One region of the Streptomyces sp. NPDC037203 genome, then DNA from elsewhere that is predicted to be linked to it. Evidence: riboswitches for the same ligand, from Rfam matches in the RefSeq annotation. Region 1 holds a riboswitch; the other holds the start of a gene.
The links. A riboswitch is a leader RNA that binds a small molecule or an ion and turns the genes downstream of it on or off. The one in region 1 is predicted to bind ZMP and ZTP.

Region 1 (15,129 bases):
GGCGACGGCGAGTTCGGCGTCGACCTCGCTCGCGCCCAGGGCGTCCAGCGCCTCGGCCCAGTCGATGGTCTCCGCGACACCCGGCGGTTTCACCAGGTCCGCGCCGCGCAACGCCTGGACGAGCGCCGTCACCTGTTCGGCGAGCCGCACCGACACCGACGGCAACCGGCGCCGCACGATCGCCAGTTCGCGGGCGAAGCCGGGATGGTCGAACCAGTGGTACAGGCACCGCCGCTTCAGCGCGTCGTGCACCTCACGGGTCCGGTTGGAGGTGAGGACGACCACCGGCGGCACCTCGGCCCGCAGCGTGCCCAGTTCCGGGATGGTCACCGCGTACTCGGACAGCAGCTCCAGCAGGAACGCCTCGAACTCGTCGTCGGCCCGGTCGATCTCGTCCACCAGCAGTACCGACGGCTGAGTCTGGAGGGCCTGGAGCAGCGGCCGGGCGACGAGGAACCGCCGGTCGTACAGCTCGCCCTCCAGCCGCTCCGCGTCCCTGACACCGGCCGCCTCCGCCGCGCGCAGATGCAGCAGCTGACGCGGGAAGTCCCAGTCGTACAGGGCCTGCGAGGCGTCGATGCCCTCATGGCACTGCAACCGGATCAGCGGCGCGTCGAGCGCTTCGGCGAGGGCGGCGGCGAGCGCGGTCTTGCCGACGCCCGCGTCGCCCTCGCAGAACAGCGGCCGGTGCAGTCTCAGCGCCAGGTAGCAGGTGACGGCCAGCCCCTCGTCGACGAGGTACCCCGTCTCCTCCAGGCGGGCCCGCACCTGGTCCGGGCCGTCCATCCGGCTGATCGGCGCTCACCCCATCCCGGCGGCCGTCAGCACCGCCCGCCTGGTCAGCACCTGTGCCAGATGCGTCCGGTAGTCGGGCGAGGCCGAGGCGTCCTGCCCCGGCTGGGTGCCCTCGGCCGCCGACCGCGCGGCCCGCGCCACCGCGTCCGGCCCGTCGGCCCCGGCCAGCGCCGCCTCCGCCGCCCTCGCCCGCAGCGGGGTCGCGCCCATGTTGGTCAGGCCGACCCGTGCCTCGGCGATGTGCCCGTCCGCACGGCGCACCATGGCGGCGATCCCCACGATCGCCCAGGACTGCGCCACCCGGTGGAACTTCTCGTAGTGGAAGCCCCAGCCGTCCGCCTTCGGCACCCGCACCTCGGTCAGCAACTCGTCTGGAGAGAGCGCCGTTTGGAGGTAGTCGACGAAGAAATCCCGTGCCGCGATGGCGCGTCGGCCGTCCGGGCCCGCCGCGATCAGTTCGGCGTCCAGCGCCAGCGCCACCGCGGGCAGATCGCCCGCTGGGTCGGCATGCGCCAGCGAACCGCCGAGCGTGCCCCGGTGCCGTACCGCCGGATCGGCGACGGTCGCCGTGGCGGCCGCCAGCAGGCCGGCGTGGCGGCGCACCAGCGGATCGCGGATCACCTCGTGGTGGGTGGTGAGCGCGCCGATCACCAGGGTGTCGCCGTCCTCGCGCACCCCCGTGAGACCGGGGAGGCGCCCCACGTCCACGACGAGTTCGGGGAAGGCGAGGCGCAGCCGCAGCAGCGGCAGCAGGCTCTGCCCGCCGGCCAGCACCTTCGCCTCGTCGCCCGCCTCACCGAGCAGCCGCACCGCCTCCTCGACGGTCTCGGGGCGGGCGTACTCGAACGCCGGGGGAATCATGCCGTCGCCTCCCTCACCGCGCGCCACACCCGCTCCGGGGTGCAGGGCATCCGTACGTCGTCGACGCCCAGCGGCCGCAGCGCGTCCACGACGGCGTTGACCACGGCGGGCGTCGAGGCGATCGTGCCTGCCTCGCCGACGCCCTTCACCCCGAGCGCGTTGGACGACGCCGGGGTCTCGGTCCGGTCGGTGACGAACTCCGGCAGATCGGGGGCCGAGGGCACGAGATAGTCGGCCATGCTGCCGGAGACCAGGTTGCCCTCGTCGTCGTAGACGGCCTCCTCGTACAGCGCCTGCGCGATGCCCTGTGCCAGCCCGCCGTGCACCTGCCCCTCCACGATCATCGGATTGACCACATGGCCGACGTCGTCCACACAGACGTACGACCTGATCCGTGTCCGCCCGGTCTCCGTGTCGACCTCGACCGCGCACAGATGGGTGCCGTGCGGGAAGGAGAAGTTCTCCGGGTCGACCACGTGCTCGGCGTTGATGGAGGGTTCCACCCCGTCGGGCAGATCGTGGTTGGTGAACGCCTCGAAGGCGATCTCCTGGATGGACTTGCGCGCCTCCGGAGAACCCTTCACGGAGAAGACGCCCTCCCGGAACTCCAGGTCCTGTTCGCTCGCCTCCAGCAGATGCGCGGCCACCTTGCGCGCCTTGTCGACCACGGTGGTCGCCGCCCGGTGCACCGCCTCGCCGCCCACGGCCAGCGAGCGCGAGCCGTAGGTGTCCATGCCCTGCGGGGAGGACTTGGTGTCGCCGTGCAGCACCTCGACGTCCTCGAACGGCACGCCGAGCACGTCCGCCGCGATCTGGCTCCAGCAGGTCTCGTGGCCCTGCCCGTGCGGGCTGGTCCCGGTGACCACCTCGACCTTGCCGGTGGGCAGCATCCGGATGCTCGCCGCCTCCCAGCCGCCCGCGCCGTACCTGAGGTCGCGCAGCACCCGGCTCGGCGCCAGACCGCACATCTCCGTGAACGTCGACACGCCGATGCCGAGGCGCACCGGATCGCCGCGCTCGGCGCGCTCGCGCTGCTCGGCGCGGAGCGCGTCGTAGCCGAACAGGGCGAGCGCCTTCGCGGTGGCTGCCTCGTAGTCGCCGCTGTCGTAGGTCAGCCCGGCGATCGTGGTGTACGGGAACTCCTCGTGCCGGATCCAGTTGCGGCGCCGCAACTCCACCGGGTCCAGGCCGAGTTCGGCGGCCAGCTCGTCCATGATCCGCTCGATCGCGAACGTCGCCTCCGGACGGCCGGCGCCCCGGTAGGCGTCGGTGGGCGTGCGCGTCGTGAAGACACCGGTGCAGGTGAACTCGTAGGAGTCCATCTTGTAGATCGCCGGGTACATGAACGCGCCCAGGATCGGGATGCCCGGTGTGACCAGCATCAGATAGGCGCCCATGTCCGCGATCAGGTCCACCTTCAGGCCGAGCAGCCGGCCCTCGCGGGTGGCCGCGACCTCGATGTCCTGGATCATGCCGCGCCCGTGGTGGGTGGCGAGATAGCCCTCGGAGCGGGACTCGGTCCACTTCACCGGCCGCCCCAGCCTGCGGGCGACCGCGAGGGCCAGGGCCTCCTCGCCGTACACCTGGAGCTTGGAGCCGAAGCCGCCGCCGACGTCCGGGGCGATCACCCGCAGTTTGTGCTCCGGGATGCCGGTGACCGTGGCGAGCATGATCCGCAGGATGTGCGGGATCTGGGTGGCCGAGTACACGGTGTACTCGCCGGAGGCGGCGAGCGGGGTGACCACGACCGCGCGCGGCTCCATCGCGTTGGGGATGAGCCGCTGCTGGTGGTAGCGCCGCTTCACCGTCACCTCGGCGCGCCCGCGCACCGCCTCGAAGCTCTCGCCCGTGGCCAGCGGCCAGGTGTAGCAGCGGTTGGTGCCCTTGTCGGCGTGGACCAGCGGGGCGCCCTCGGCGAGCGCCGCCTCCAGGTCGAGGACCGGGGGCAGCGGCTCGTAGTCGACCTCGACGGCCTCCAGCGCGTCGGCCGCCGCGTACCGGTCGCGGGCCACGACGACCGCCACCGGGTCGCCCGCGTAGCGGACCTCCTCCACCGCGATCGGTGGATGGTCGGGCAGCACGATGTCCTCGGTCACCGGCCACGCGCAGGGCAGCGAGCCGAGTTCCCCGGCGAGGTCCGCGCCGCTGAACGCGGCGAGCACGCCGGGGCGTTCGAGCGCCGGGGCGACATCGACACGGGTGATGCGGGCGTGCGCCATCGGGCTGCGCAGGATGGCCAGGTGCAGCAGCCCGGCGACCTGGATGTTGTCGGTCCAGGTGGTCTGGCCGGTGAGCAGCCGGGCGTCCTCCTTGCGCAGCCGGGACCGGCCGACCTCCCGCCCCGTGCCGACCTCGCCCGCCACGGCCTGATCGGTCATGCCCCGACCTCCTCGCCGACCTGCGCTCCGGACGGGGTCTCGGCCCGCGCCCCGGAGCCGTCCTGCTGTCCGGCGGCGGCGAGCACCGCGCGGACGATGTTCTGGTAACCGGTGCAGCGGCAGAGATTGCCCTCCAGGGCGTCGCGCACCTCCCCGGAGGTGGGGTGCGGGTTCTCCCGCAGGAGGTCCCGCGCCGCCATGATCATGCCGGGGGTGCAGTAGCCGCACTGGAGGCCGTGCTGCTCGTGGAACGCGCGCTGGAGCGCCGTCCACTCGCCGTCCCTCGCCAGCCCCTGCACGGTCGTCACCGCGCAGCCGTCCGCCTGGACGGCCAGCACCGAGCAGCTCTTGACGGTCGCGCCGTCCAGGTCGACCGTGCACGCCCCGCAGCTGGAGGTGTCGCAGCCGATCGGGGTGCCGGTCAGACCGAGGCGGTCGCGCAGATAGTGGGCGAGGAGCAGCCGGGGCTCCACGTCGTCCTCGTAGACCGTGCCGTCCACGTTCACCTTGATGTGGGTCATGCGCCCTCCAGACCGTGCGGGCAGGAGTCGACCATCAGCCGGTCCGGCGTGATGCAGGTCACTCTTTGGCCGATGTAGGTCACTCTATGGCCGGGGTGCGGGCCCGGCGAGCGCTGCGGTCGCCGCGGCCCGGATTCGTCGAATGCCGGCCCATCGCCTGGCGGGGAGTGCTTCGATGCGCACACGGAACACGACGCTCCGTCGCCCCGAGTCACTCCCTTCGGCGCGCGGGATCCGGCGGGAACTGGTCTGCTGGGAAAGGGCCGGGCCGCCGTAGCCTTGCCCGTCCCGGCGCGCGGCCGCCGTCGCACGCGCTGCCGGGACCGGCCGCCCACCGTCGCTCGCGCAACCCTTCCGCGGAGAGATTCATGAGTAGCTATCGAGTCGCCCAGGTCACCGCAGCCAACGGCACGTTCGAGCTGGCAGAGCGCGAGGTGCCGAGCCCTGGCCCCGGCCATGTGCGGATCGCCGTCGAGGCGTGCGGCATCTGCCACAGCGACGCCCTCTTCGTCGGCGCCGCGGTGCCCGGCATCACCTTCCCGGAGGTGCCCGGACACGAGATCGCCGGGCGGATCGCCGAGCTGGGGGAGAGGGCGGCCGACCGCGGCTGGCAGGTCGGCGACCGGGTGGCCGTGGGCTGGTTCGGCGGCAGCTGCGGCTACTGCCGGGCCTGCCGCGAGGGCGACTTCATCGTGTGCGAGCGCCTCAAGGTGCCGGGCTGGGCCTACGACGGCGGCTTCGGCGAGCAGGTGATCGCGCCCGTCGACGCCCTGGCCCGGATCCCGGACGCGCTCGCCGCGAGCGACGCGGGACCGCTGGCCTGCGCGGGCGTCACCACCTTCAACGGGCTGCGGCGCAGCGCGGGGCGGCCCGGTGACCTGGTCGCGGTGCTCGGCCTCGGCGGGCTCGGGCACCTCGGCGTGCAGTACGCGGCCGCGATGGGCTTCGAGACGGTCGCGATCGCCCGCGGCCCCCAGAAGGCCGACTTCGCCAAGCAACTCGGCGCCCACCACTACATCGACAGCACCGCCGCCACCCCGGTGGCCGAGGCGCTTCAGTCCCTCGGCGGCGCCAAGGTCGTCCTCGCCACCGCCGGCAACTCCGAGGCCATCGCCGCGACGGTGGACGGCCTGCTCCACCGCGGCGAACTGGTCGTCATCGGCGCGGACGTCGCCCCTCTCGGCATCAACCCGAACCAGCTCCTGATGGCCGCCCGCGTGGTCCGCGGCCACCCCTCCGGGACCGCGCGGGACGTCGAGGACACCATGGCCTTCAGCGTCCTGCACGGCATCCGCCCGATGACGGAGAAGGTCCCGCTGGCGGAGGCGGACGCGGCGTACCGGAAGATGATGGCCGGGAACGCGAGGTTCAGGATGGTGCTGGCGGAGGGGTGAGCCGGGGGAGCGGGGGAGTCGGCACGGGAGTGCGGGGCAGGTCGGGTACGGCCCCCGCCCCCGCCGGGCGCCGCCGGGACGGACCGAGCCGCGTCAGGCGGAGCCGCGTACGGCCGGGGCGGTCGAGCCCCGGACGGTGCGGCCGAGTGGGACCGGGAGGCCAAGTCCCGTGCGGGGCGGCCGTGTACGACCGGGTGGTCGACCCGCGTGCGGGCGACCGCCTGCGACCGGGAGGTCAAGTCCCGACGGGGCGACCGCGTTTGACCGGGCGGTCGACTCGCGTACGGAGCGACCGCATCGGCCGCGCGTTGAACTTCCGTACGTGCGAGCCGCGTACGGCCGGTGCGGCCGGGCCCCGCGGCCGGGCGAGGCGTGACCGCCCCGCCCGCCTTCGTCAGGCCGCCTCACGTCCCCCTGCGGCCCGCTCCGCCGCCGTCACCGTCTGCTCCAGCAGCGTGGCGATCGTCATCGGGCCGACGCCGCCCGGCACCGGGGTGATCAGCGAGGCCCGTTCGACGGCCGAGTCGAAGTCGACGTCGCCGACGTTCCCGGCGTTGTAGCCCGCGTCGATCACGACCGCGCCGGGCTTGATGTCCTGGCCGCGCAGCAGCCGGGGCCGGCCGACCGCGGCGACGACGATGTCGGCCTCGCGGACCGCCGCCGACAGATCACGGGTGCGCGAGTGGCAGTACGTCACCGTCGCGTCCCTGGCCAGCAGCAGCATGCCCACCGGCTTGCCGAGGATCGCGCTGCGGCCCACCACCACGGCCCGCTTGCCGGCCGGATCGACGCCGTACTCGTCCAGCAGCCGCAGGATGCCGCCCGGCGTGCAGGACACGAAGCCCGGCAGACCGAAGCTCATGGTGGCGAAGGAGGCGAAGGTGACCCCGTCGACGTCCTTTTCGGGCGCGATCGCCTCGAACGCCGCCCGCTCGTCGACGTGGTCGCCCACCGGGTGCTGGAGCAGGATTCCGTGCACCGCCGGATCGGCCGACAACTCCCGCAGCGTGCCCACCAGTTCGGCGGTGCTCGTCTGCGCGGGCAGGGCCACGTGCCGGGAGGTGATGCCGGCCTTGCGGCAGCGGTTCTGCTTCATCCGCACGTACGTCACGGACGCCGGGTCCTCGCCGACCAGCACGGTCGCGAGACACGGCGTGACACCGGTCCGTGCGGTGAGCTGCTCCGCCCTGCGCGCGGTATCCCCGACGATGCGGCGGGCGAGGGCGGTTCCGTCCATGAGACGGGCCTGGGTCATACGGCACACTCCTGAGCTGGATCGATCCGACTCGCCCAGGCGCGCGGCAACCACGAAGGGCCGCTCCCCGGTGGTACTCCACCTCAGCGCCAGTCACGGCCCGCGTACAGCGTAACGGAGGGGAGGACGCGGCCGAGGACCGGGCGCCACGCCTTCGCGGTACCGGGGGGCCCGCCGGACCGGGGTGGCTCAGCGCGACCGGCCGTGCCGCACCAGCCGGACGCGCGGCGACCGCGGCACCGCGACCCGCGGACGCCCCCGCACCGCCCTCAGCACCGACCGCAACACCGCCGTCGCCACCGGGACAGCCGCCCCCGAGACCGGCCCGCGGCGCCGGGGCCGCGCCCGGCCCACCCCCGCGCGGGCCGAGAAGGTCCAGGTCAGCCGGGAGCTGACCTGGACCCGTGCGAACCTCCTGGCTACTCGTCCCATGCCTGGATCAGGATCTGCTCGGCGATCTTCCCGTCCCGCAAGGTGATCATCGACTCGGCGAGGACGCGGGTGCCGTCGCCGTACTGGCAGGTCTCGGTGAACGCGGCGTGGTCGCCCTGCACCACACACCGGTCCAGCTTGTGGATCATGTCGCGGCGGTAGATGTCGTCGAGCATCTCGGCGATCTCGCCGCGGCCGTGCACGATCTTCGGGTGGCTGGGCTGGCTGTCGCGGTCGACGATGCGGATCTCCGCGTCGTCCGCGTACAGGGACAGCAGCGTGTTCCCGGTGTTCCCCTCGATGCCCCGGCGCAGTGTCTCGACGTCGAAGGCGGAGCCTGTCGCGGTGCCCATGGTGACCTCCTTCAGGCGCTCGCGGCCCGGCGCGCGGCGGACCGTACGGCCCCGTCTTCGAGCGTCCTCCGGCCCGGCGGCCCCGGCAAGCGCACGGGACGCGCTCCGCCTCACGAGTGAGCGCGGGCCGCCACCCGTGTCCGGCCGGACGCCCCGGCCGTTGCTGAAAGCATGATCTCAACACGCCGTATCGTCGCCGCCCTCGGTCTCGCCGCTGGGGTCACGGGCCTGGCCGCGCCCCTCGCCAACGCGGCCGACGCGAGCGCCACGCACACCGGGCAGATCAACCCCATGACCGTGCTCGACACGCTCACCACCGGCAACATCCCCGCCGAGCAGCGGGCGCAGCTGCCCTCGACCTCCGAGCAGCTCAAGGCCCTGAACCAGATCAGCCGGCTGGAACAGCTCAGCGAGCTGCACCAGGTCACCGACATCGTGGCGCCGGTGACGGGCCTGGTGCCGGCCGTCGGCTGAGCCGACCCGCGACGCGGGGCGCCGACCCGCCGGAGGCCGACCCGTAGTGCCGCAGCCGAGGGCAGGCTGGGAGCCGAGGCGTCACTCCGCTACCGAGGCGTCATCCCCGGCATCGAGGCGCGTCGTCCCCGGCACCGAGGTGTCACGCCGGGGCGCCGCGCAGTCGCGGCCCGCCGCCCGTGTTCAGCACCGCCCAGTCCCGCGCCACGGCGTACGCCGGGCCGGGGGCGGTGCCGGGCGGCAGGCCGGCCGCGAGCGTCCGGACCAGCGCGTCCGCCGGGCCCAACTCCAGCCAGACACGCACCCCGTCCCGGTGCAGCAGGGCCGCCAACTCCGTGAACCGCCGGGTCCGCGGGCCCGGCAGCCAGAACCCCGGCTCGGCGGTCTCGGCGCCGACCGGACGGCCGGTCACATCGGAGACGAGGGGGAGCCGCGGCGGGCTCGGATGGAGGGTGGCGAGCGTACGGCCGTAGGCGGCGCGGAGCGTCCGCGGCGCCGCCTCCTGCGGGGCGCCGTCCAGCAGCCGGGCCAGTGTGCCGACCGCGTGGCAGGCGTCCGCGAGCGAGAAGACCCCGGCGGCGTACGCGGCGGCCATCCGCCCGGCCCCGAGCCCGAACAGCACATCGGGCCGTGCGCCCCAGCTGAGCAGCAGCCGGTACTGCGCCACCTGGAGAGCGAAAAGCGCCGGCCCGGCATACGCCGCCCGGCCCAGCAGCGCCGCGGTCCGGGAGCCGGGGTCCGCGGACATCACGCATTTCAACGGCAGTTCGAGATACGGGTCCAGACGCGCGCACAGCTCGTCCAGCGACTCGGCGAACAGCGGGAAAGCCGCCGCGAGTTCACGTTCCGTTCCACGGCGCGGCGAGGCACCGGCCGAGAACAGGAATGCGGTACGTCCCTTACGGCCATCAGCGAGCATCCCTCCATGAAGACACGGCCGGGTAAGCACCCGGACCGGCCGGACTCCCGCGGCGCGCAAAGGGATTGCCATCAGCGAACGTAGCCCTCCGGTCCGATTCTTGCGCAATTCATAAGCGTCCCGCGGGCCGCGCGGGACACGGATACCGGGAGCCGGTGCGCCCGTGGTCCCGCGGTGCCGGAGGTGCGGGAGGGGGCCCCGGCCGGCGCCCCGCCGTCGTCCGCGCGCTGCCGCCGCTGCCCGCCGGGGGAAACATCCACGATCCTCGCCGTGGCCCGCTCCGCCGCCCATCGCGCGCGCGTAGGGTCTGCACCGTAAGCACTCGATGGAAGGAACCAGAGCATGGCGCAGGAAGTACGCGGCGTGATCGCACCGGGCAGGAACGAGCCCGTACGAGTCGAGACGATCGTGGTGCCCGATCCCGGTCCGGGCGAGGCCGTCGTACGCGTCCAGGCCTGCGGTGTCTGCCACACCGACCTGCACTACAAGCAGGGCGGCATCTCCGACGACTACCCCTTCCTCCTCGGCCATGAGGCCGCCGGTGTGGTGGAGTCGGTCGGCGACGGTGTCACCGAGGTCGCGCCCGGCGACTTCGTCATCCTCAACTGGCGTGCCGTGTGCGGCAACTGCCGGGCCTGTCGGCGCGGCCGCCCCTGGTACTGCTTCGACACCCACAACGCCAAGCAGAAGATGACCCTCGCCGCCACCGGCCAGGAACTCTCCCCGGCCCTCGGTATCGGCGCCTTCGCCGAGAAGACCCTCGTCGCCGCCGGCCAGTGCACCAAGGTCGACCCGTCCGTCTCCCCGGCGGTCGCCGGCCTCCTCGGCTGCGGCGTGATGGCCGGCATCGGCGCCGCCATCAACACCGGCAACGTCGGCCGGGGCGACTCGGTCGCCGTCATCGGCTGCGGCGGCGTCGGCGACGCGGCCATCGCCGGAGCCGAACTGGCCGGCGCGGCGAAGATCATCGCCGTGGACATCGACGACCGCAAACTGGAGAAGGCCCGCACCCTGGGCGCCACCCACACGGTCAACTCCACGCAGCAGGACCCCGTCGAGGCCGTCCGCGAGCTGACCGGCGGCTTCGGCGCCGACGTCGTCATCGAGGCGGTCGGCCGCCCGGAGACGTACCAGCAGGCCTTCTACGCACGCGACCTCGCCGGCACCGTCGTCCTCGTCGGCGTCCCCACCCCCGAGATGAAGCTCGAACTGCCCCTGCTGGACGTCTTCGGCCGCGGCGGCGCCCTCAAGTCCAGCTGGTACGGCGACTGCCTGCCCTCCCGCGACTTCCCCATGCTCATCGACCTGCACCTGCAAGGCAGGCTGCCGCTCGACGCGTTCGTCACCGAGACCATCCGACTCGACGAGGTGGAGAAGGCGTTCGAGCGGATGCACCAGGGCGACGTGCTGCGCTCGGTGGTGGTGTTCTGATGGCCGCCCGCATCGAACGCCTCGTCACCTCGGGGCAGTTCAGCCTCGACGGCGGCACCTGGGACGTCGACAACAACGTCTGGATCGTCGGCGACGACCACGAGGCGATCGTCATCGACGCCGCCCATGACGCCGACGCCATCGCCCGCGCCGTGGGCGACCGCCGGCTCACGGCCATCGTGTGCACCCACGCCCACAACGACCACATCGACGCGGCGCCCGCCCTCGCCGACCGCACCGGCGCGGTCATCTGGCTGCACCCCGACGACCTGCCGCTGTGGCGGATGACCCACCCCGACCGCGAACCCGACCGGCTCCTCGTGGACGACCAGGTCATCGAAGCGGCCGGCGCCGACCTCACCGTGCTGCACACCCCCGGCCACGCGCCCGGCGCGGTCTGCCTCCACGACCCCGCGCTGGGCGTCGTCTTCACCGGCGACACCCTCTTCCAGGGCGGCCCCGGCGCCACCGGACGCTCCTTCTCCCACTTCCCGACGATCATCGACTCCATCCGCGGCAAACTGCTCACGCTCCCGCCCGAGACCAGGGTCCTCACCGGCCACGGCGACTCCACCACCATCGGCGCCGAGGCGCCCCACCTGGAGGAATGGATCAAACGCGGGCACTGAACCGCCTTGTGCGCATAGGGTCGCGGGCATGACCACGAACACGCTCGTGACCCTGCACGACGTCCGCGTCCTGCGCTGCGCCCCCGACGGCCCGCCCCTGGACGGGGAGCGCGCGGCACTGGACCTGATCGGCGACGCCTTCGGGCAGGACGCCCAGCTGGTCGAGGTGCCGGTGGCCCGGATCGCGCCGGAGTTCTTCCGGCTGCGGTCCGGCGTCGCGGGCGCCGTCGTGCAGAAGTTCGTGAACTACCGGGTGCGGCTCGCCGTCGTCGGCGACATCACGGCCCACACCGCGGCGAGCGACGCCCTGCGCGACTTCGTCCACGAGTCCAACCAGGGCGACCAGTTGTGGTTCCTGCCGGACCCCGCCGCCGTCGCCGACCGGCTCGCCGGCTAGGGTCTTTCTTCCGGATCAGGTCGGCTTGAGTTGGCGGTGCCTTACGACCCCGGCAAGATCCGGAAGAAAGGCCCTAGCGGCACCCCGGTCCAGGACGCCCTCTTCGGTCCACGACGGTGAAAGACCGCGCGGTGGGCCGTACCGTCACCCCATGAGCGATCACACCCGTTTCGCGGGACACGGAGTTCTCGTCACCGGCGCGGCCCGCGGCATCGGCGCCGCGGTCGCCCGGCGGCTCGCCGAGGAGGGCGGCCGGGTCCTGGTGACCGACCGGGACCCGGCCGAGGCCGAGCGGACCGCCGCCGGGCTGCGCCGACAGGGCCTGAGCGCCGAGGCGTTCGCCTGCGATGTCGCCGACCGCACCGCCGTGGAGGCGGCCGTCGCCCGCGCCGTCGACGCCTTCGGCTCCCTGGACGTGCTGGTCAACTGCGCCGCCCATTGCACCCCGGACGCCCCGCGCTTCGAGGACGGCACGGACGAGACATGGGCCCGCGACCTCGACATCACCCTGACCGGCGTCCACCGCACCTGCCGCGCCGCCCTGCCCCATCTGGCCGCCTCCGGACGCGGCGCGATCGTCAGCATCGGGTCCGTCAACGGCCTCCAGGACTTCGGCAACCACGCCTACAGCGCCGCCAAGGCCGGGCTCGGCTCGCTGACCCGCACCCTCGCCGGGCACGCGGCGGCGCGGGGCGTGCGGGTGAACCTCGTGGCACCGGGCACCGTGCGCACCTCGGCGTGGGACGGGCGCGCCGACGACCTGGAGGCCGTCCGCGCCCTGTATCCGCTGGGCAGGATCGGCGAACCGGAGGACATCGCCGCCGCGGTCGCCTTCCTCGCCTCCCGCGACGCCGCCTGGATCACCGGCACCACCCTCGTGGTCGACGGCGGCCTCACCTCGGTGCACACCGGCTTCCGCGCCGCCCTGCACGAGCCCCGCTGAGGGCCAAGTACCGGACATCGCCACGCTGATCGCCGCGAGAGGCCGCGAACCGGCCTTGAAACCGCCACGGCCGCCTCCGGGGTGAGGAAGCTCACCGTTTCGTCACGGCGTGACCAGAAAGGCAACCCTGATGCGCCCGATCGGGTCTACTTGTCCGAGATCGTGGGAAACGCGCACGAAGACAGCCAGGGGGAGGCCCTGGGCGAAACGGTGACACAAAGGAGAAGAACCCTCATGGGGGACATACGCAGACGAGGTGTGGTGGCACTCGGGCTCACGGGACTGGTGGCGCCGCTCACACTCGCCCTCACCACGGCACCGGCCCAGGCCGCGACGTCCTGCACCACGGCGGCGGGCCCGTACCAGAAGCAGGCGGAGAAGTTCCTCGGCCGGCCGGTCGACGGCCGTCAGTCCGCCGCCGACTGCAAGGCGATCCGCTCCTTCCAGACGAAGAACGGCATCACCCCCGCCATCGGATATGCGGGACCCGTGACCTGGGATGTGATGAACCTCATCAACCAGCAGAAGGCCGTGGGGAAGAACCCGAACAAGAGCGGCAAGTGCCCGGTGAACAAGGGCCGGATCGCCTGCGTGGACCTGACGCACCAGCTCAGCTGGATACAGGACGGCAAGAAGCTCGTCTACGGTCCGGTGCCGGTACGCACCGGCCGCAAGGGCTTCGTCACCCGGACCGGCCTGACGAAGGTCTACTGGCGTGACCTGCACCACGTCTCGACGCTCTACAACGTGTCGATGCCCTACAGCCAGTTCTTCAACGGCGGGGAGGCGTTCCACTCGGTCGGACTGAGCATGTGGAACCCGCCCGGCTCGCACGGCTGCGTGAACATGACCCCGAAGGACGCCAAGAAGTACTGGTCGCTGCTGCGGACCGGCGACGACGTCTTCGTGTACGGCCGCAAGCCCGGCACCTGAGCGTTCCGGGCACGTGGAGCGCGTGTCGTGGCTCACCCTCACCCGGCGGCCGCACCGGGGCCGCCGGGTGAGGGTCGGGTGTGAACTCCCGGTCACCGCTTGACACATCGACGTGATGAGCAACACGGTCCGAAATGTCCGTATCGGGTGCACTTACTCACAGCGCCTTCACGCCGATCAGCATATGCTTCACAGCATGTCCACCACTCTTGAAGCCGCCTCCGAGCGATCGGCCGCGGAGGTCAACGAGGAGATCCGGGCCCTGTGGCGCCGATCGGGCGGGACGCTGACCACCGAGCAGCGCAAGCAGTACCAGCGCCTCGTGATGGAATGGGCCGCCGCGGCCCCACGGCCGTACCGGGGCGTCTGACCTCACCGCGCGAACCCGCGACCGCCCTCGGGCGTCGCGGGTTCCCGACCCCTCCTCAGTCCTTGCGGGCCACCCCGCCGAACATCGCGACCTCCTCCGGCTCGGCCCCGTTGTCATGCTCCGGGCGCCAGCGCGAGCAGGAGACCACACCCGGCTCCAGCAGCTGAAGACCGTCGAAGAACCGCGCCACGTCCGCCGGTGTGCGCTGGGTCAGCTTCGGCGTGCCGTGCTCGTTCCAGAACTTCACCGCCTCGTCCACATCCGGCATCGACGGATGCGTGACCGTGTGCGACAGCACCAGATGGCTGCCCGCCGGAAGGCGGTCCATCAGCGTCCGCACCAGCCCGTACGCCTCGTCGTCGTCCCCGATGAAGATCACCACGCCGAGGAGTATCAGCGCGACCGGCTCGCTGAAGTCCAGGGTTCTCGCCGCGTGTTCGAGGATCGCGTCCACATTGCGCAGATCCTCGTCCAGGTAGTCGGTACGGCCCTGTGGCGTGCTCGTCAGCAGGGCCCGCGCGTGCGTGAGGACCAGCGGGTCGTTGTCCACGTACACGATCCGCGACTCCGGCGCGATGCGCTGGGCGACCTCGTGCGTGTTGTCGGCGGTGGGCAGCCCGGTACCGACGTCCAGGAACTGGCGGACGCCCTCCTTCTCGACCAGATGCCGCACCGCCCGGCCCAGGAACAGCCGGTCCGCGCGCGCGTACTCCCCGATGCCCGGATGCAGCCGGCGGATCTGGTCGCCGGCCGCCCGGTCCACCTCGTAGTTGTCCTTGCCGCCGAGCCAGTAGTTCCAGATCCGCGCCGTGTGCGGCTGGCTGGTGTTGATACGGGCGCGCAGCGACACCGCCACGTCGTTGGTGGCTGCGGGGTTGTCGGTCACGTGCGTCAGCTCCTGGGTGACTGGAGGAGTTATCTCAACCTTCAAGGCGCAATCTAATCCCCCGAGTTGACCCGTGCCGCCGGTCCGCCCCATTCCGGTGGCGCGCCCGCGGGTGCCCAGCCGCCGGTGTAGGGGCGCAGGGCCGCGATCAGGAACGG
Region 2 (15,129 bases), on a different contig from region 1:
GAAGATCAGGATCGGCCGGGGCACCGAGGACGGCGTCGAGGTCGGCCCGCTCGTCTCCGAGCAGCAGCGGGCCAAGACCGAGGCGTACGTCGCCTCCGCGCTCGCCGAGGGCGCGATCCTGCGCTGCGGCGGCAAGCGCCCCGAACCCGCGCCCGAGCGGCCCGAGTCCGGCTACTTCTACGAGCCGACCGTCCTCGACGGCTGCCACCGCGAGATGAAGGTCGTCCGCGAGGAGGTCTTCGGACCCGTCCTCACCGTCGAGACCTTCACCACCGAGGACGAGGCCGTCCGCCTGGCCAACGACACCGAGTACGGCCTCGCCGGCGCGGTGTGGACCGCCGACCCCGGCAGGGCCCGGCGCGTCGCGGCCCGGCTGCGCCACGGCACCGTCTGGATCAACGACTTCCACCCCTACCTGCCGCAGGCGGAGTGGGGCGGCTTCGGCAAGAGCGGCACCGGCCGCGAGCTGGGCCCCGCCGGGCTCGCCGAGTACCGGGAGACCAAGCACGTCTACCAGAACCTCGCGCCGAAGCCGGTGCGCTGGTTCGCCGGCTGAGACCGTCCCCACCCCTTCCCCACCTGGAGTAGCGCCCCCCATGTCCCACACCCCCCACGTCTACGACTACGTCGTCATCGGCGGCGGCACCGCGGGCTCGGTCATCGCCTCCCGCCTCACCGAGGACCCCGACGTCACCGTCGCCGTCATCGAGGGCGGCCCGAGCGACATCGACCGCGAGGACGTCCTCACCCTGCGCCGCTGGCTGGGCCTGCTCGGCGGCGACCTGGACTACGAGTACACCACCGTCGAGCAGCCGCAGGGCAACTCGCACATCCTGCACAGCCGCGCCAGGGTCCTCGGCGGCTGCTCCTCGCACAACACCCTGATCTCCTTCAAGCCGCTGCCCACCGACTGGGACGAGTGGGAGCAGGCCGGCGCCGAGGGCTGGGGCGCGGTGCCGATGGAGGCGTACTACGCCCGGCTGCGCAACAACATCGTGCGCGTCGCCGACAAGGACCAGAACGCCATCGCCAAGGACTGGATCGACGCGACGAAGACCGCGATCGGCGTCCCCGAGGTGATCGGCTTCAACGACAAGCCGTTCTACGAGGGGGTCGGCTTCCTCGACCTCGCCTACCACCCGGAGGACAACAAGCGCTCCTCCGCCTCCGTCGCCTACCTCCACCCGCATCTGGAGGCCGGCGACCGCCCCAACCTCACGCTGCTGCTGGAGACCTGGGCGTACAAGCTGGAGCTGGACGGCAAGCGCGCCACCGGTGTCCGCGTGCGCACCAAGGACGGCGCGGACGAGCTGATCAGCGCCCGCCGGGAGGTCGTCGTCTGCGCCGGCGCCGTCGACTCGCCGCGGCTGCTGCTGCTGTCCGGCATCGGCCCGAAGCGGGATCTGGAGGAGCTGGGCATCCCGGTCGTGCACGACCTGCCGGGCGTCGGCGAGAACCTCCAGGACCACCCCGAGTCGGTGATCGTGTGGGAGACCGAACGGCCGCTGCCAAAGAACTCGGCGATGGACTCCGACGCCGCGCTGTTCGTGCGCCGGGACCCGTCGCTGGACATCCCCGACCTGATGTTCCACTTCTACCAGATCCCCTTCACCGACAACCCCGAGCGCCTCGGCTACGAACGCCCCGAGCACGGCGTGTCGATGACCCCGAACATCCCCAAGTCCCGCGCCCGCGGCCGCCTTTACCTCACCAGCGCCGACCCCGAGGTCAAGCCCGCCCTCGACTTCCGGTACTTCACCGACGAGGAGGGCTACGACGCGCGGACCCTCGTCGACGGCGTGAAGATAGCCCGCGAGATCGCGCGGACCGAGCCGTTCGCGGGCTGGCTGAAGCGCGAGGTCTTCCCCGGTCCCGAGGTCACCGACGACGAACAGCTCAGCGAACTGCTGCGCAAGGCCCACCACACCGTCTACCACCCCGCCGGCACCTGCCGGATGGGCGCGGCCGATGACGAACTCGCCGTGGTCGACCCGGAGTTGCGCATCCGCGGTCTCGACGGCGTTCGCATCGCGGACGCGTCCGTGTTCCCGACCCTTCCCGCCGTCAACCCGATGATCGGGGTGCTGATGGTCGGGGAGAAGGCCGTCGATCTGATCGGAGGCGATCGCCGATGAGTACCACCACCACTACCGTCCCGACCCGCAAACCCCCCACCACCGACGATGCCCCGGTCTTCTCGGTCTCCGGCCTGTGGAAGGTCTTCGGCCCCAAGCCGGAGCGCGTCCCCGCCGACCCCGAGCTGGGCACCCTCGACGCGGCCGAGCTGCGTGCCCGCACCGGCTGCACCGCCGCCGTCCGGGACGTCTCCTTCGACGTCCGCAAGGGCGAGGTCTTCGTGGTGATGGGCCTGTCCGGCTCCGGCAAGTCCACCCTCGTGCGCTGCCTGACCCGGCTGATCGAGCCGACCGCGGGCACCATCGCCATCGACGGCGAGGACGTACGCGCCATGGACAGGTCCCGGCTGCGCGAACTGCGCCGCCACCGCGCCGCGATGGTCTTCCAGCACTTCGGCCTGCTCCCGCACCGCAGCGTGCTCGACAACGTCGCCTACGGCCTGGAGATCCAGGGCGTCGGCAAGGCCGAGCGCCGCGAGCGCGCCGCCCGGATCGTCGCCAAGGTCGGCCTCGAAGGCATGGAGCACCGCCGCCCCGGCCAGCTCTCCGGCGGCCAGCGCCAGCGCGTCGGCCTCGCCCGCGCGCTCGCCGTCGACCCCGAAGTACTGCTGTTCGACGAGCCGTTCAGCGCCCTGGACCCGCTCATCCGCCGGGACATGCAGGACGAGGTCGCCCGCCTCCACGAGGAGGAGGGCCGCACGATGGTCTTCATCACCCACGACCTCAGCGAGGCCCTCAAGCTCGGCGACCGCATCGCCCTGATGCGCGACGGCCAGGTCGTCCAGCTCGGCACCCCCGAGGAGATCGTCGGCTCCCCGGCGGACGACTACGTCCGCGAGTTCGTCCGGGACGTGCCGCGCGAGCAGGTGCTGACGGCCCGTACGGCCATGCGTCCCGCCTCCTCCCCGGACGAGACCGGCAGCGGCCCCGCCGTCCGCCCCGACGCCACGGTCGCCGAGGCCATCGAGGCCGTCGCCCGCGCCGGTGAACCGGCCCGTGTGATGGACCACGGCAGGTGCCTCGGCGTGGTCGACTCCGAACAACTGCTGGGCGTCGTCGCGGGGGTGGACAACGCGTCCGCCGCCCCGAGCGGCCGTACCGCGGAACCGGCGCGGGCGGGCACCGTCGCCTCGACCCGCGAGCGCGCACGGGCGAAGAACCCGGCGACCTCCACCCCGGAGGCCGTCTGATGGCCACCCTCACCGTCCCCGCCCTGCGCACCAGGACCCCCGCCGTGCTGCGCAACAGAGCCGTCGGCAAGCTCCTGCTGCTCGCCCTGATCACCGCCGTCCTGCTCCCGGTGCTGCACGGCCGCGCCTGGCCCCACCACCTCACGGTCAGCCTCGCCAAGCCGCTGACCAGCGCCAGCGACTGGATCATCGACAACCGCGACACCCACCCCCTGTTCCTGTACTTCTTCGGCTACATCAGCGACGCCGTCGTCCTGTCCGTCCGAGGGGTCTACGTCGCCCTCCTCGCCCTGGGCTGGCCGGGCGTCACCGCGCTGGGCGCCCTCGTCGCCTGGCGCGTCGCGGGGCCCCGCCTCGCCGCCGGCACCGCCGTCGCCTTCCTCGCCTGCGGCGCCCTCGGCATGTGGGAACCGACGATGCAGACCCTCGCGCTGATGGTCGCCGCCGTGCTCGCCTCGGTGCTCGTCGGCACCGCCCTCGGCCTGGCCGGCGGTCTCTCCGCGCGCCTCGACCGCGCCCTGCGCCCGGTCCTTGACACGATGCAGGTCCTCCCGGCCTTCGCCTACCTCCTCCCCGTCGTCCTGGTCTTCGGCATCGGCGTCCCCGCGGCCGTCCTCGCCACCGTCGTCTACGCCGCCCCGCCGATGGCCCGCCTCACCGCGCTGGGCCTGCGCGGCGCCGACCCCGAGGTCCTGGAGGCCGTGGAGTCGCTCGGTGCCACCCGCCGCCAGCGGCTGCTGACCGCCCGTATCCCGCTGGCCCGCAAGGAACTCCTGCTGGGTCTCAACCAGACGATCATGATGGCGCTGTCCATGGCCGTCATCGCCTCGGTCATCGGTGCCGGCGGCCTCGGCGACCGCGTCTACCAGGCCCTGTCCACCGTCGACGTCGGCCAGGCCCTCGCCGCCGGCATCCCGATCGTGCTGCTCGCCGTGGTCCTGGACCGGGTGACCGGCGCGGCCGGCGCCGGCACGAAGGGGGCCCGGACGATCGGCTGGCCGTACGCCCTCGCCGTCACCGCGGCCGCCGCCCTCGCCGCCCGCCTGCTCGGCGCCCTCGACTGGCCGAACGGCTGGAGCGTGCAGATCGCCGCCCCCGTCAACCGCGCCGTCGACTGGATGACCAGCCACCTCTACACCGGCGTCCCGGTCATCGGCGGCACCGCCGACTGGGCGGCCCACTTCACCACCTGGGTGCTGGACCCGATCCGCGACGGACTCCAGTGGCTGCCCTGGTGGTCGGTGCTGCTGATCGTCGCCGCCCTCGCCTGGCTGATCGGGACCTGGCGCACCGCGCTGACCGCCGTGCTCGCCATGGCCGCGATCGGCGTGCTCGGCGTGTGGGAGCCCTCCCTCGACACCCTCTCCCAGGTGCTGGCCGCCGTCGCCGTCACCCTGGTGCTCGGCTTCGCCACCGGCATCGCCGCCGCCCGCAGCGACCGGGTCGAGCGTGCCCTGCGCCCGGTCCTGGACGTCTTCCAGACGATGCCGCAGTTCGTGTACCTGATCCCGGTCGTCGCCCTGTTCGGCGTCGGCCGCGCCCCCGCGGTCGCCGCGGCCGTCGTCTACACGCTGCCCGCCGTCGTCCGCATCACCACGCAGGGCCTGCGCGAGGTGGACCCGGCGGCGCTGGAGTCGGCGCGCTCGCTCGGCGCGACCGGGCGGCAGCAGCTGTGGCAGGTCCAGCTCCCGCTCGCCCGGCGCTCGTTGCTGCTGGCAGTCAACCAGGGTGTGGTCCTGGTCCTCGCGGTCGTCATCATCGGCGGCCTGGTCGGCGGCGGTGCCCTCGGCTACAACGTCGCCTTCGGCCTCGCCCAGGGCGACCTGGCGACCGGTCTGGTGGCCGGTGCCGCCATCGTCTGCCTGGGCCTGATGCTGGACCGGGTGACCCAGCCGACCGAGCGCCGCCCGGCGAAGGGAGCCTGACATGCGGATCCGACTGCGCCCGACGATTCCCGTCGCGCTCGCCGTGCTGGGCCTGACCACCGGCTGCGGCGCCGCCGACATGACCAAGCAGGCCAGCCCGTTCGCGCACACCGGCGGCGGCAAGAGCGTCACGCTGTCCGTGCAGTCCTGGGTGGGCGCCGAGTCCAATGTGGCCGTCGCCCAGTACCTGCTGGAGCACAAGCTGGGCTACCGCGTGGACACCGTGCAGGTGGACGAGGTGCCCGCGTGGGACGCGCTGAGCCAGGGCCGGGTCGACGCCATCCTGGAGGACTGGGGCCACCCCGACCAGGAGAAGCGCTACGTCGACGACAAGAAGACGATCGCCCGCGCCGGTGGTCTCGGGGTGACCGGGCACATCGGCTGGTTCGTGCCGACGTACCTCGTCAAAGAGCACCCCGACATCACCGACTGGCACAACCTGAACAAGTACGCCTCCCTCTTCCGCACCGCGGAGAGCGGCGGCAAGGGCCAGCTGATGGACGGCTCCCCGTCCTACGTCACCAACGACAAGGCCCTGGTGAAGAACCTGAAGCTGGACTACCAGGTCGTCTTCGCCGGTTCCGAGGCCGCGCAGATCACGCAGATGAAGCAGTTCGCCAAGGAGAAGAAGCCCTTCCTGACGTACTGGTACTCGCCGCAGTGGCTGTTCAAGAAGGTCCCGATGACGGAGGTGAAGCTGCCGCCGTACAAGGACGGCTGCGACGCGGACGCGGCGAAGATCGCCTGCGCCTACCCGCGCACCCCGCTCCAGAAGTACCTGAACGCGGACTTCGCGAAGTCGGGCGGCAAGGCGGCGGAGTTCCTGAAGAAGTTCCGCTGGACCACCGACGACCAGAACGAGGTCTCGCTGCTGATCGCCCAGGACAAGATGTCCCCGGACGCCGCCGCCAAGAAGTGGGTGGACAGCCACCCCTCGGTCTGGAGGAAGTGGCTGTCCTGAGCCTCGGCCGGCGCAGCCCGGCCCCGCGTCCGCCGAGCGCGGCGGGCGCGGGGCCGTGGCCGTGGGGGAGGGCCCGCCTACGGGCGCCTCGCGCGCGGCGTCTGCCCGCCGTCGCTCAGCGGTGCTGCCCCGGCTCGTAGTGGCCCGGCGTCATCCGGGCGGTGACGCCGAACCGGTTCCAGGCGTTGATCACCGTGATCGCGGCGATCAGCCGGGTCAGCTCGGCCTCGTCGAATTGCTTGGCGGCCCGCTCGTACACCTCGTCCGGCACGAAGCCGTCGGTGAGCACGGTGATCGCCTCGGTCAGCTCGATCGCCGCCAGCTCCTTCTCGGTGTAGAAGTGCCGCGACTCCTCCCACGCGCCGAGCTGGACGATCCGCTCCACGCTCTCCCCGGCCGCGAGCGCGTCCTTGGTGTGCATGTCCAGGCAGAACGCGCAGTGGTTCAGCTGCGAGGCGCGGATCTTCACCAGTTCCAGCAGCTTCGCATCCAGCCCCTGACGTGCGGCGATGTCCAGCCGCACCATCGCCTTGTACACGTCCGGAGCGTGCTCGCTCCAGTTCAGACGGGGGGCGTGCTCGGGGGCGTACTCGGTCTTCTCATCCGTGTTCATGCCTCCAACCTAGAAGCGGGGCAGCCCAGGAGTATGGTCCATTTCCATGGCGGAATCCTGGGCCACTTCGGGCGTCGACCTACATCTGGAACCGGCCGGCCCCGGCGGGCTGCGCCGGGGGCTGACCGACGCCCTGCGCGACGCGGTCCGCACCGGCCGACTCGCCCCCGGCACCCGGCTGCCCTCCTCACGGGCCCTCGCCACCGACCTCGGCATCGCCCGCAACACCGTCGCCGAGGCGTACGCCGACCTGGTCGCCGAGGGCTGGCTCACCGCCCGGCAGGGCTCCGGCACCCGCGTCGCCGCACGCACCGTGGTCCCGCCGAGCGGCCCCGCCCGCCGGCCCCGCACCCCGGCCCGGCCCACCCACAACCTCGTCCCCGGCACCCCCGACCTCGCCGCGTTCCCGCGCGCCGAGTGGGCCAGGGCCGCCCGCCGCGCCCTCGCCGCCGCCCCCAACGAAGCGCTCGGCTACGGCGATCCGCGCGGCCGCATCGAACTGCGCACCGCCCTCGCCGGCTACCTCGCCCGCGTCCGGGGCGTCCGCGCCGACCCCGGCAACCTGGTCGTCACCGCCGGCTTCTCGCACGCGCTGCGCGTCCTCGGCCCGGTGCTGCGCGCCCGCGGGGTCCGCTCGGTGGCCGTCGAGTCGTACGGCCTCGACGCCTACTGGGGACTCCTCCAGGCCGCCGGGCTCGCCACCCCCGCCCTGCCCTGGGACGAACTCGGCACCGATCCGGGCCCGTTGACCACCGAGGGCGCCGTACTCCTCACCCCCGCCCACCAGTTCCCCATGGGCATGCCCCTGCACCCCGACCGGCGCACGGCGGTGGTGGACTGGGCCCGCCGCACCGGCTCCCTCGTCCTGGAGGACGACTACGACGGCGAGTTCCGCTACGACCGACAGCCCGTCGGCGCCCTCCAGGGTCTCGATCCCGACCGTGTCGTCTACCTCGGCACCGCCAGCAAGTCCCTCGCGCCCGGCCTCCGGCTGGGCTGGATGGTGCTGCCGCCGGCCCTCGTCGGGGAGGTGCTCGCGGCCAAGGGGCACGCCGACACCGTGGGCGCGCTCGAACAGCTCACCCTCGCCGAGTTCCTCACCTCCGGCGCCTACGACCGCCAGGTCCGCGCCGCCCGCCTGCGCTACCGGCGCCGCCGTGACGCCCTCGCCGCGGCCGTCGCCCAGCGCGCGCCCGGCGTCCGGGTCACCGGGGTCGCCGCCGGTCTGCACGCGCTGCTGCGGCTGCCGCCGGGCACCGAGGCCGCCGTCGTCCAGGCCGCCGCCTGGCAGGGCCTCGCCCTGCACGGCCTCTCCTTCCACCGCCACCCCGAGGCCGTCGCCGAGCAGGTGGACGCGCTGGTGGTCGGGTACGGGACGCCACCGGACAGCGCGTGGGCGGGCGCGCTGGAGGCGCTGTGCAGGGTGCTGCCCTGAGCGGCGGCGGGTCAGTCGGCGGCCGGGCGGAAGACCAGGGAGAAGAACCGGGCGCCCGGTGAGCCCAGCGGCTGCGCCGCGCACAGGGTCACCAAGCCCCGCGTGGACGGCGCGTGTTCGGCGCAGCACCGGTCGGCCCCGTCGGCGGCGAGCCCCGCGTGCCGTACCGGCCGGGTGTCCCCGTCCTGCTGCACGTAGGTGATGTCGTGCCGGCGGTAGACGGGCCCCACCACGGGGTCGTCGTTCACCTCCGCGTCGAGCTGCCGCAGATCGGGGTTGTCCGGGTGGGCCGCCACCGCCGCCCGCAGCTGGGCCGCCACCGGCGCCGCCCACCGCTGCTCCCAGTCCACCAGATGGTGCTCGCGCGCCTCCTCGCGCAGCAGCAGCCAGCGCATCACGTTCCGCTCGGGCAACTCCGGCCGCGCGCCCGCTCGCCGGGGGAACATGCGCAGGAAGTCGTCGTTCCAGGCGAGCAGGTTCCACGCCACGTCGTTGACGTAGCAGGGCACGCCGGACATGCTCTGGACGGCCGTGAACCAGGCCGGGTCCACCCGTGTGCCGGCCTCCGGGTTCATGGGGACCGGCGGCTCGTGGCCCAGCGCGTAGACGTACAGCGCGGTCCGCTCCGGCTCCGCCATGCGCAGCACCCCGGCGACCGCGTCGAGGAACTCGGACGCGGGGGAGGACATGTCGCCCCGCTCCAGCTGGGCGTAGGTGCGCTCGGAGACGTACAGCGCGTGCGCCACCTGGGCCTGGGAGAGCCCGGCGGACCGCCGGCCGCGGCCGCTGCGCCGGGGCCAGCCCAGCTCGACGGGATCGATCAGCGAGCGCTTGTGCCGCAGCAGCGACCGCAGGGCATCCCGGTCCATCCCAACTCCCTCTCGGCGCGGGCCGCCTGACCGGCCCGGCAAATACCGGAAGTCTACGTTCCTGAAAATCCGGTTCCGGAAAATCCGGCTCCTGGTCACGGACGGCCGCAGACCGCAGGATGGTGCGCGGACCGGTTGCGCTGCGGGGGGCGCAGCCGGTCCCTCGTTCTCCAGGGACCCCGCGCCGCCAGTCCGGTCGGTGCGGATTGCCGCTCGTCAGCCTCCGGCGGTCCGCCGCGCTCGTCAGCCTTCGGCGGTCTCCTCCGCCGTCTCCGCCGCCGGGGCCTCGCCGAAGCGGGCCAGGGCCAGGGCGCCCGCCACGGCCACCGCGAAGCCCAGCACGGCCAGCCAGGCCATGCCCTCGCGGGTGCGGTCGCCGAGCCAGACGACGCCGATGGCCGCGGGTCCGAGCGTCTCGCCGATCACCATTCCGGCGGTCGCCGTGGTGACCGAGCCGCGCTGGAGGGCCGAGGTCAGCAGCATGAAGGCGGCACCGCCGCCGAACAGCAGGGCGTACGTCGCCGGGTTGGTGAGCAGGGTGGCGGGGGCGAGGCTGTCGATCAGCCGGACCGACACCTCGACCACCCCGAACCCGAACCCGGCGCCGAGCCCGAGCACCAGCCCCCGCGCCCGCCCGGACAGCCGCCCGCCCGCGAGCCCGAGCAGCAGCAGCCCGACCCCCACCCCGAGCATCACCCACCGCAGCGTGTCCGAACCGGCCTTGCCGCCCTCCGGTCCGGAGGCGAGGCCCAGCATGGCGAGCCCGGCGCACACGACGCCCACCGCGCCCCATTCCATGCCGCGCAGCCGCACCCCCAGCAGCCGCGCCGCGACCACCGCCGTCACCGCGAGGCTGGCCGCGAGGGCGGCGCCGACCGCGTAGATCGGCAGCGAGCGCAGTGCCGCGATCTGGAACAGGAAGCCCAGCCCGTCCAGCCCGAGCCCGGCGATGTACCGCCACTGCCGCAGCGCCCGCAGCAGCAGCGCCGCCTCACCGCCGCCACCGGGACCGGCCTGTCGCGCCGCCACCGCCTGCAACACCGTCGCGGTACCGAAACAGACCGCCGCGCCAAGGGCGCACACCATTCCAAAGAGCACAAAGGGACTCTAAGGGAGCCCCGCCACCGTCCTGTCATGCTCACCCCCCTTGGCCGGTTCTCATACCGGTCTCTAGGCTTGCCGCACCGCACATCGCACACGGGGGAGACACGAACATGGCCGAATCCAGGCGACGGCTGCGCTCCGGCACGGTGGTCCTCGGGAGCGTCGGCCTGCTGGCCGCCGCGCTCACCGCCTGCTCCTCGGAACCGGACAAGCGCTGCGTGGACCGGGACAGCTACAGCTACGCCAAGGGCTACAAGGTCGTCTCCGACAAGAACTGCAAGGCGGTCAAGTCGGCGGTCGACGGCGCCTGGTACTACGGCGGCAGGAAGAAGGGCTCCTGGGTGGACGGCGGCTCCTTCACCAAGCCCCGCCACGGCTCCGGGCACTCGACGGGCCACTCCACGCACCACTCCTCGACGCACTACGGCTCCGGCTCCGGCGGCGTGCACCGCGGCGGCTTCGGCGGCGGCTCGCACAGCTCCGGCGGCTGACCGGGACCGCCGGATGGAACGCCGTACCACCACCCCCCGCCCCGGCTGGCAGCGCACCGTCGAGGAGCAGGGCCTGATCTACCCGCTCACCCGCCACCCCGACGGAAGCCTGCGCCCCTACTGGGACGAGAGCGCCTACTACGTCTTCTCGCTGCCCGAGGTCGAGGCGCTGGAGGAGACGGTCGCCGAACTGCACGCCATGTGCCTGGCGGCGGCGGAGCACATCGTGGCGCGGGGCCGCCTCGCCGACCTCGGCATCACCGACCCCGCCGTCGCCGCCGCCGTCACCGAGTCCTGGCACCGCCGGGCCGAACTCCCCTCCTTCTACGGCCGGTTCGACCTGCGCTACGACGGCACGGGCCCGGCCAAGCTGCTGGAGTACAACGCCGACACCCCCACCTCCCTGGTGGAGGCCGCCTGTCCGCAGTGGTTCTGGATGGAGGACCGCTTCCCCGGCGCCGACCAGTGGAACTCGCTGCACGAACGCCTCGTGGAATCCTGGCGCAGACAGTCCGCGCTGCTCCCGCCCGGCGGCCTCCTGCACTTCGCGCACTCCGCCGCCGACGAGCTGGGCGAGGACCTGATGACGGTCGCCTACCTGAAGGAGACCGCGGAGCAGGCGGGCCTCACGACCGACTGGCTCGCCATGGAGGAGATCGGCTGGGACACCCTCTCCGGCCGCTTCGTGGACAAACGGCTCCGGTTCATCCGCGCCCTGTTCAAGCTCTACCCCTGGGAATGGCTCACGACCGACGCATTCGGCGGGCATGTCCTGGACACCCTGGACAACGGCGGCGGCACCGGCGGCACCCTGTGGATCGAGCCCGCCTGGAAGATGCTCCTGAGCAACAAGGCCCTGCTGGCGGTCCTGTGGGAGCTGTACCCCGGCCACCCCAACCTGCTGCCCGCCCACCTCGACGGCCCCCGCGACCTCGCCGCCACCACCGGCTACGCCGCCAAGCCGCTGCTGGGCCGCGAGGGGGAGGGCATCACCCTGCACCCGGCGGGCAGCCCGCCCGCCGTCCGCCCCGACCCCTGCTGCTACCAGCAGCTCGCGACCCTGCCCGCCTTCGACGGCAACCACGTCGTCCTCGGCGCCTGGGTCATCGACGGCGAGCCCGCGGGCCTCGGCATCCGCGAGTCGGCGAGCCCCGTCACCGACGAGTACGCCCGCTTTCTGCCCCATGTGATCCTCTGAGCGCCGCCGTCCGCACCCGCGCCCTCGCGCTCGCCCGCATGGTGGACGCCGGATCTCGCCGCCTCCACCCGGCCGGTACGCTGAGCCACGGGCCGTGACTGGCGCGCAGGGATGGGACGGACCATCGGGGAGCGGCCCGCGGGAAACAGTGCCGTGCGCCTGGGCCGAACGTGAACGCCGAAACGCACCCCGTCCGGAGGTCCCCATGCCAGAGCAGCACCTGTCCACCGAGTCCACCGCCTTCCGCGCCGCCCTCGACGTGATCCGCGCCGTGGAGCCGCGCGTCGCCGACGCCATCGGCCAGGAGGTCACCGACCAGCGCGCGATGCTCAAGCTGATCGCCTCCGAGAACTACGCCTCCCCGGCGACCCTCCTCGCGATGGGCAACTGGTTCAGCGACAAGTACGCCGAGGGCACCGTCGGCCGCCGCTTCTACGCCGGCTGCCGCAACGTGGACACCGTGGAGTCCCTGGCCGCCGAGCACGCCCGCGAACTCTTCGGCGCCCGGCACGCCTACGTCCAGCCGCACTCCGGCATCGACGCCAACCTCGTCGCCTTCTGGGCCGTACTCGCCGACCGCGTCGAGGTCCCCTTCCTGGCGAAGACCGGCGCCCGCCAGGTCAACGACCTCACCGACGCCGACTGGGCCGAGCTGCGCCAGGCCTTCGGCAACCAGCGGATGCTCGGCATGTCCCTGGACGCCGGCGGCCACCTCACCCACGGCTTCCGCCCGAACATCTCCGGCAAGATGTTCGACCAGCGTTCCTACGGCACCGACCCCGCGACCGGCCTCATCGACTACGACGCGCTGCGCGCCCAGGCCCGCGAGTTCAAGCCGCTGATCATCGTGGCCGGCTACTCGGCGTACCCCCGCCTGGTGAACTTCCGGATCATGCGCGAGATCGCCGACGAGGTCGGCGCGACCCTCATGGTCGACATGGCCCACTTCGCCGGCCTCGTCGCGGGCAAGGTCCTCACCGGCGACTTCGACCCGGTCCCGCACGCCCAGATCGTCACCACCACCACCCACAAGTCGCTGCGCGGCCCGCGCGGCGGCATGGTGCTGTGCGACGACTCCCTCAAGGACCAGGTGGACCGCGGCTGCCCGATGGTCCTCGGCGGCCCGCTGCCGCACGTCATGGCCGCCAAGGCGGTCGCCCTGGCCGAGGCCCGGCAGCCCTCCTTCCAGGACTACGCCCGGCGGATCGTGGAGAACTCCCGCGCGCTGGCCGAGGGCCTGATGCGGCGGGGCGCCACCCTGGTCACCGGCGGCACCGACAACCACCTCAACCTGATCGACGTCGCCGGCTCCTACGGCCTCACCGGCCGTCAGGCCGAGGCCGCCCTCCTCGACTCCGGCATCGTCACCAACCGCAACGCCATCCCGGCCGACCCCAACGGCGCCTGGTACACCTCCGGCATCCGCATCGGCACCCCCGCCCTGACCACCCGCGGCCTCGGCACGGCGGAGATGGACGAGGTGGCCGGCCTGATCGACCGCGTCCTGACCACGGCCGAGCCGGGCACCACCAAGTCCGGCGCGCCGAGCAAGGCCGCCCACGTCCTGGACGAGAAGGTCTCCGACGAGGTCGCCCAGCGCGCGACGGACCTGGTCGCGGGCTTCCCGCTGTACCCCGAGGTCGACCTGGGCTGACGAACGCCCCGAGGGCCAGCCGGCCCAGGGGGTCGCGGGGCCGTATCCGCTGTGCGGCCCCGCCGCGGGGCGCGACCGGCCACGACGGTCCGCGGCCCCCCCCACGCCCCGCACCACCCCCCACCTCCCTGGGGCCGACCCCACCCCCGGCCGATGAGAGAATGGGCCACATGGCCCCCGCTGAAAAGCCCCGCGTGCTCTCCGGTATCCAGCCCACCGCCGGCTCGTTCCACCTCGGCAACTACCTCGGCGCCGTCCGCCAGTGGGTATCCCTCCAGGAGACCCACGACGCCTTCTACATGGTCGTCGACCTGCACGCGATCACCGTCCCCCAGGATCCCAAGGAACTGCGGGCCAACACCCGCCTCGCCGCCGCCCAGCTCCTCGCCGCCGGTCTGGACCCGGAGCGCTGCACCCTGTTCGTGCAGAGCCACGTCCCCGAGCACGCCGAGCTGGCCTGGGTGATGAACTGCCTGACCGGCTTCGGCGAGGCCAGCCGGATGACCCAGTTCAAGGACAAGTCCGCCAAGCAGGGCGCCGAGCGCGCCTCGGTCGGCCTGTTCACGTACCCGATCCTCCAGGTCGCGGACATCCTGCTGTACCAGGCCCACCAGGTTCCGGTCGGCGAGGACCAGCGCCAGCACATCGAGCTGACCCGCGACCTGGCCGAGCGCTTCAACGGCCGCTTCGGGCAGACGTTCACGATCCCGTCGCCGTACATCCTCAAGGAGACGGCGAAGATCTACGACCTCCAGGACCCGGCGGTCAAGATGAGCAAGTCGGCGTCCACGCCGAAGGGCCTGATCAACCTCCTGGACGAGCCGAAGACCACCGCCAAGAAGGTCAAGAGCGCGGTCACCGACACCGACACCGTCATCCGCTACGACGCGGAGGCCAAGCCGGGCGTCTCCAACCTGCTCACCATCTACTCCGTCCTCACCGGGAAGCCGATCCCCGAGCTGGAGCGGGAGTACGAGGGCAAGATGTACGGCGCGCTCAAGACCGACCTCGCCGAGGTCATGGTCGAGTTCGTGACGCCGTTCCGGGAGCGCACCCAGCAGTACCTGGACGACGCCGAGACACTCGACGCGATCCTCGCCAAGGGCGCCGAGAAGGCCCGCGCCGTCGCCGCCGAGACCCTCGCGCAGGCGTACGACCGGGTCGGCTTCCTCCCGGCGAAGCGCTGAGCGGAGCACCGGACGGCACGGCCCGCGCCGGGGGGCACGGAACCGGCGCGACGGCGCACGGCCGTTCGCACGTCCACGTGGGCAGAGCGCTGCACATCACTTCCGTTGCGCCTGCCCACAGGACACCCATAGCCGTACAGTCGGAGCCGAAGGCCCGTACGAGTCGGCCGAGCAGACGACGGACGCGACGACAGGAGACGACGTGGGGACCGTAACGATCGGCGTGTCGATCGCGGTTCCGGAGCCTCACGGCAGCCTGCTCCAGGAGCGGCGCGCGGGCTTCGGCGACGCCGCGGCCTACGGCATCCCCACCCACGTCACCCTGCTGCCGCCGACCGAGGTGGACCGCGCCGCGCTGCCCGCCGTC

Region 2: linked by a shared signal. The riboswitch ahead of ACZ7EC_RS17560 (glycine hydroxymethyltransferase) and the one ahead of ACZ7EC_RS01940 (bifunctional 5,10-methylenetetrahydrofolate dehydrogenase/5,10-methenyltetrahydrofolate cyclohydrolase) in region 1 are both predicted to bind ZMP and ZTP.

The regions. Positions count from the first base shown of each region.
Region 1 covers NZ_JBVJUC010000001.1:460,715-475,843, reverse strand. The annotation lists gene ACZ7EC_RS01965 (AAA family ATPase) at 1-786, opposite strand, end outside; gene ACZ7EC_RS01960 (FAD binding domain-containing protein) at 802-1,656, opposite strand; gene ACZ7EC_RS01955 (xanthine dehydrogenase family protein molybdopterin-binding subunit) at 1,653-4,034, opposite strand; gene ACZ7EC_RS01950 ((2Fe-2S)-binding protein) at 4,031-4,555, opposite strand; gene ACZ7EC_RS01945 (alcohol dehydrogenase catalytic domain-containing protein) at 4,924-5,949, shown strand; gene ACZ7EC_RS01940 (bifunctional 5,10-methylenetetrahydrofolate dehydrogenase/5,10-methenyltetrahydrofolate cyclohydrolase) at 6,344-7,204, opposite strand; ZMP/ZTP riboswitch at 7,231-7,311, opposite strand; gene ACZ7EC_RS01935 (nuclear transport factor 2 family protein) at 7,624-7,989, opposite strand; gene ACZ7EC_RS01930 (hypothetical protein) at 8,161-8,463, shown strand; gene ACZ7EC_RS01925 (acyltransferase domain-containing protein) at 8,606-9,382, opposite strand; gene ACZ7EC_RS01920 (S-(hydroxymethyl)mycothiol dehydrogenase) at 9,725-10,813, shown strand; gene ACZ7EC_RS01915 (MBL fold metallo-hydrolase) at 10,813-11,442, shown strand; gene ACZ7EC_RS01910 (DUF4180 domain-containing protein) at 11,471-11,839, shown strand; gene ACZ7EC_RS01905 (SDR family NAD(P)-dependent oxidoreductase) at 11,991-12,782, shown strand; gene ACZ7EC_RS01900 (L,D-transpeptidase family protein) at 13,017-13,715, shown strand; gene ACZ7EC_RS01895 (hypothetical protein) at 13,900-14,085, shown strand; gene ACZ7EC_RS01890 (SAM-dependent methyltransferase) at 14,141-14,971, opposite strand; gene ACZ7EC_RS01885 (DUF3800 domain-containing protein) at 15,025-15,129, opposite strand, start outside.
Region 2 covers NZ_JBVJUC010000005.1:325,539-340,667, forward strand. The annotation lists gene ACZ7EC_RS17505 (aldehyde dehydrogenase family protein) at 1-556, shown strand, start outside; gene ACZ7EC_RS17510 (GMC family oxidoreductase) at 597-2,135, shown strand; gene ACZ7EC_RS17515 (quaternary amine ABC transporter ATP-binding protein) at 2,132-3,325, shown strand; gene ACZ7EC_RS17520 (ABC transporter permease) at 3,325-5,250, shown strand; gene ACZ7EC_RS17525 (ABC transporter substrate-binding protein) at 5,252-6,211, shown strand; gene ACZ7EC_RS17530 (carboxymuconolactone decarboxylase family protein) at 6,327-6,824, opposite strand; gene pdxR (MocR-like pyridoxine biosynthesis transcription factor PdxR) at 6,871-8,259, shown strand; gene ACZ7EC_RS17540 (helix-turn-helix domain-containing protein) at 8,271-9,128, opposite strand; gene ACZ7EC_RS17545 (DMT family transporter) at 9,372-10,214, opposite strand; gene ACZ7EC_RS17550 (hypothetical protein) at 10,343-10,723, shown strand; gene ACZ7EC_RS17555 (glutathionylspermidine synthase family protein) at 10,737-11,921, shown strand; ZMP/ZTP riboswitch at 12,006-12,093, shown strand; gene ACZ7EC_RS17560 (glycine hydroxymethyltransferase) at 12,127-13,575, shown strand; gene trpS (tryptophan--tRNA ligase) at 13,746-14,762, shown strand; gene ACZ7EC_RS17570 (2'-5' RNA ligase family protein) at 14,965-15,129, shown strand, end outside.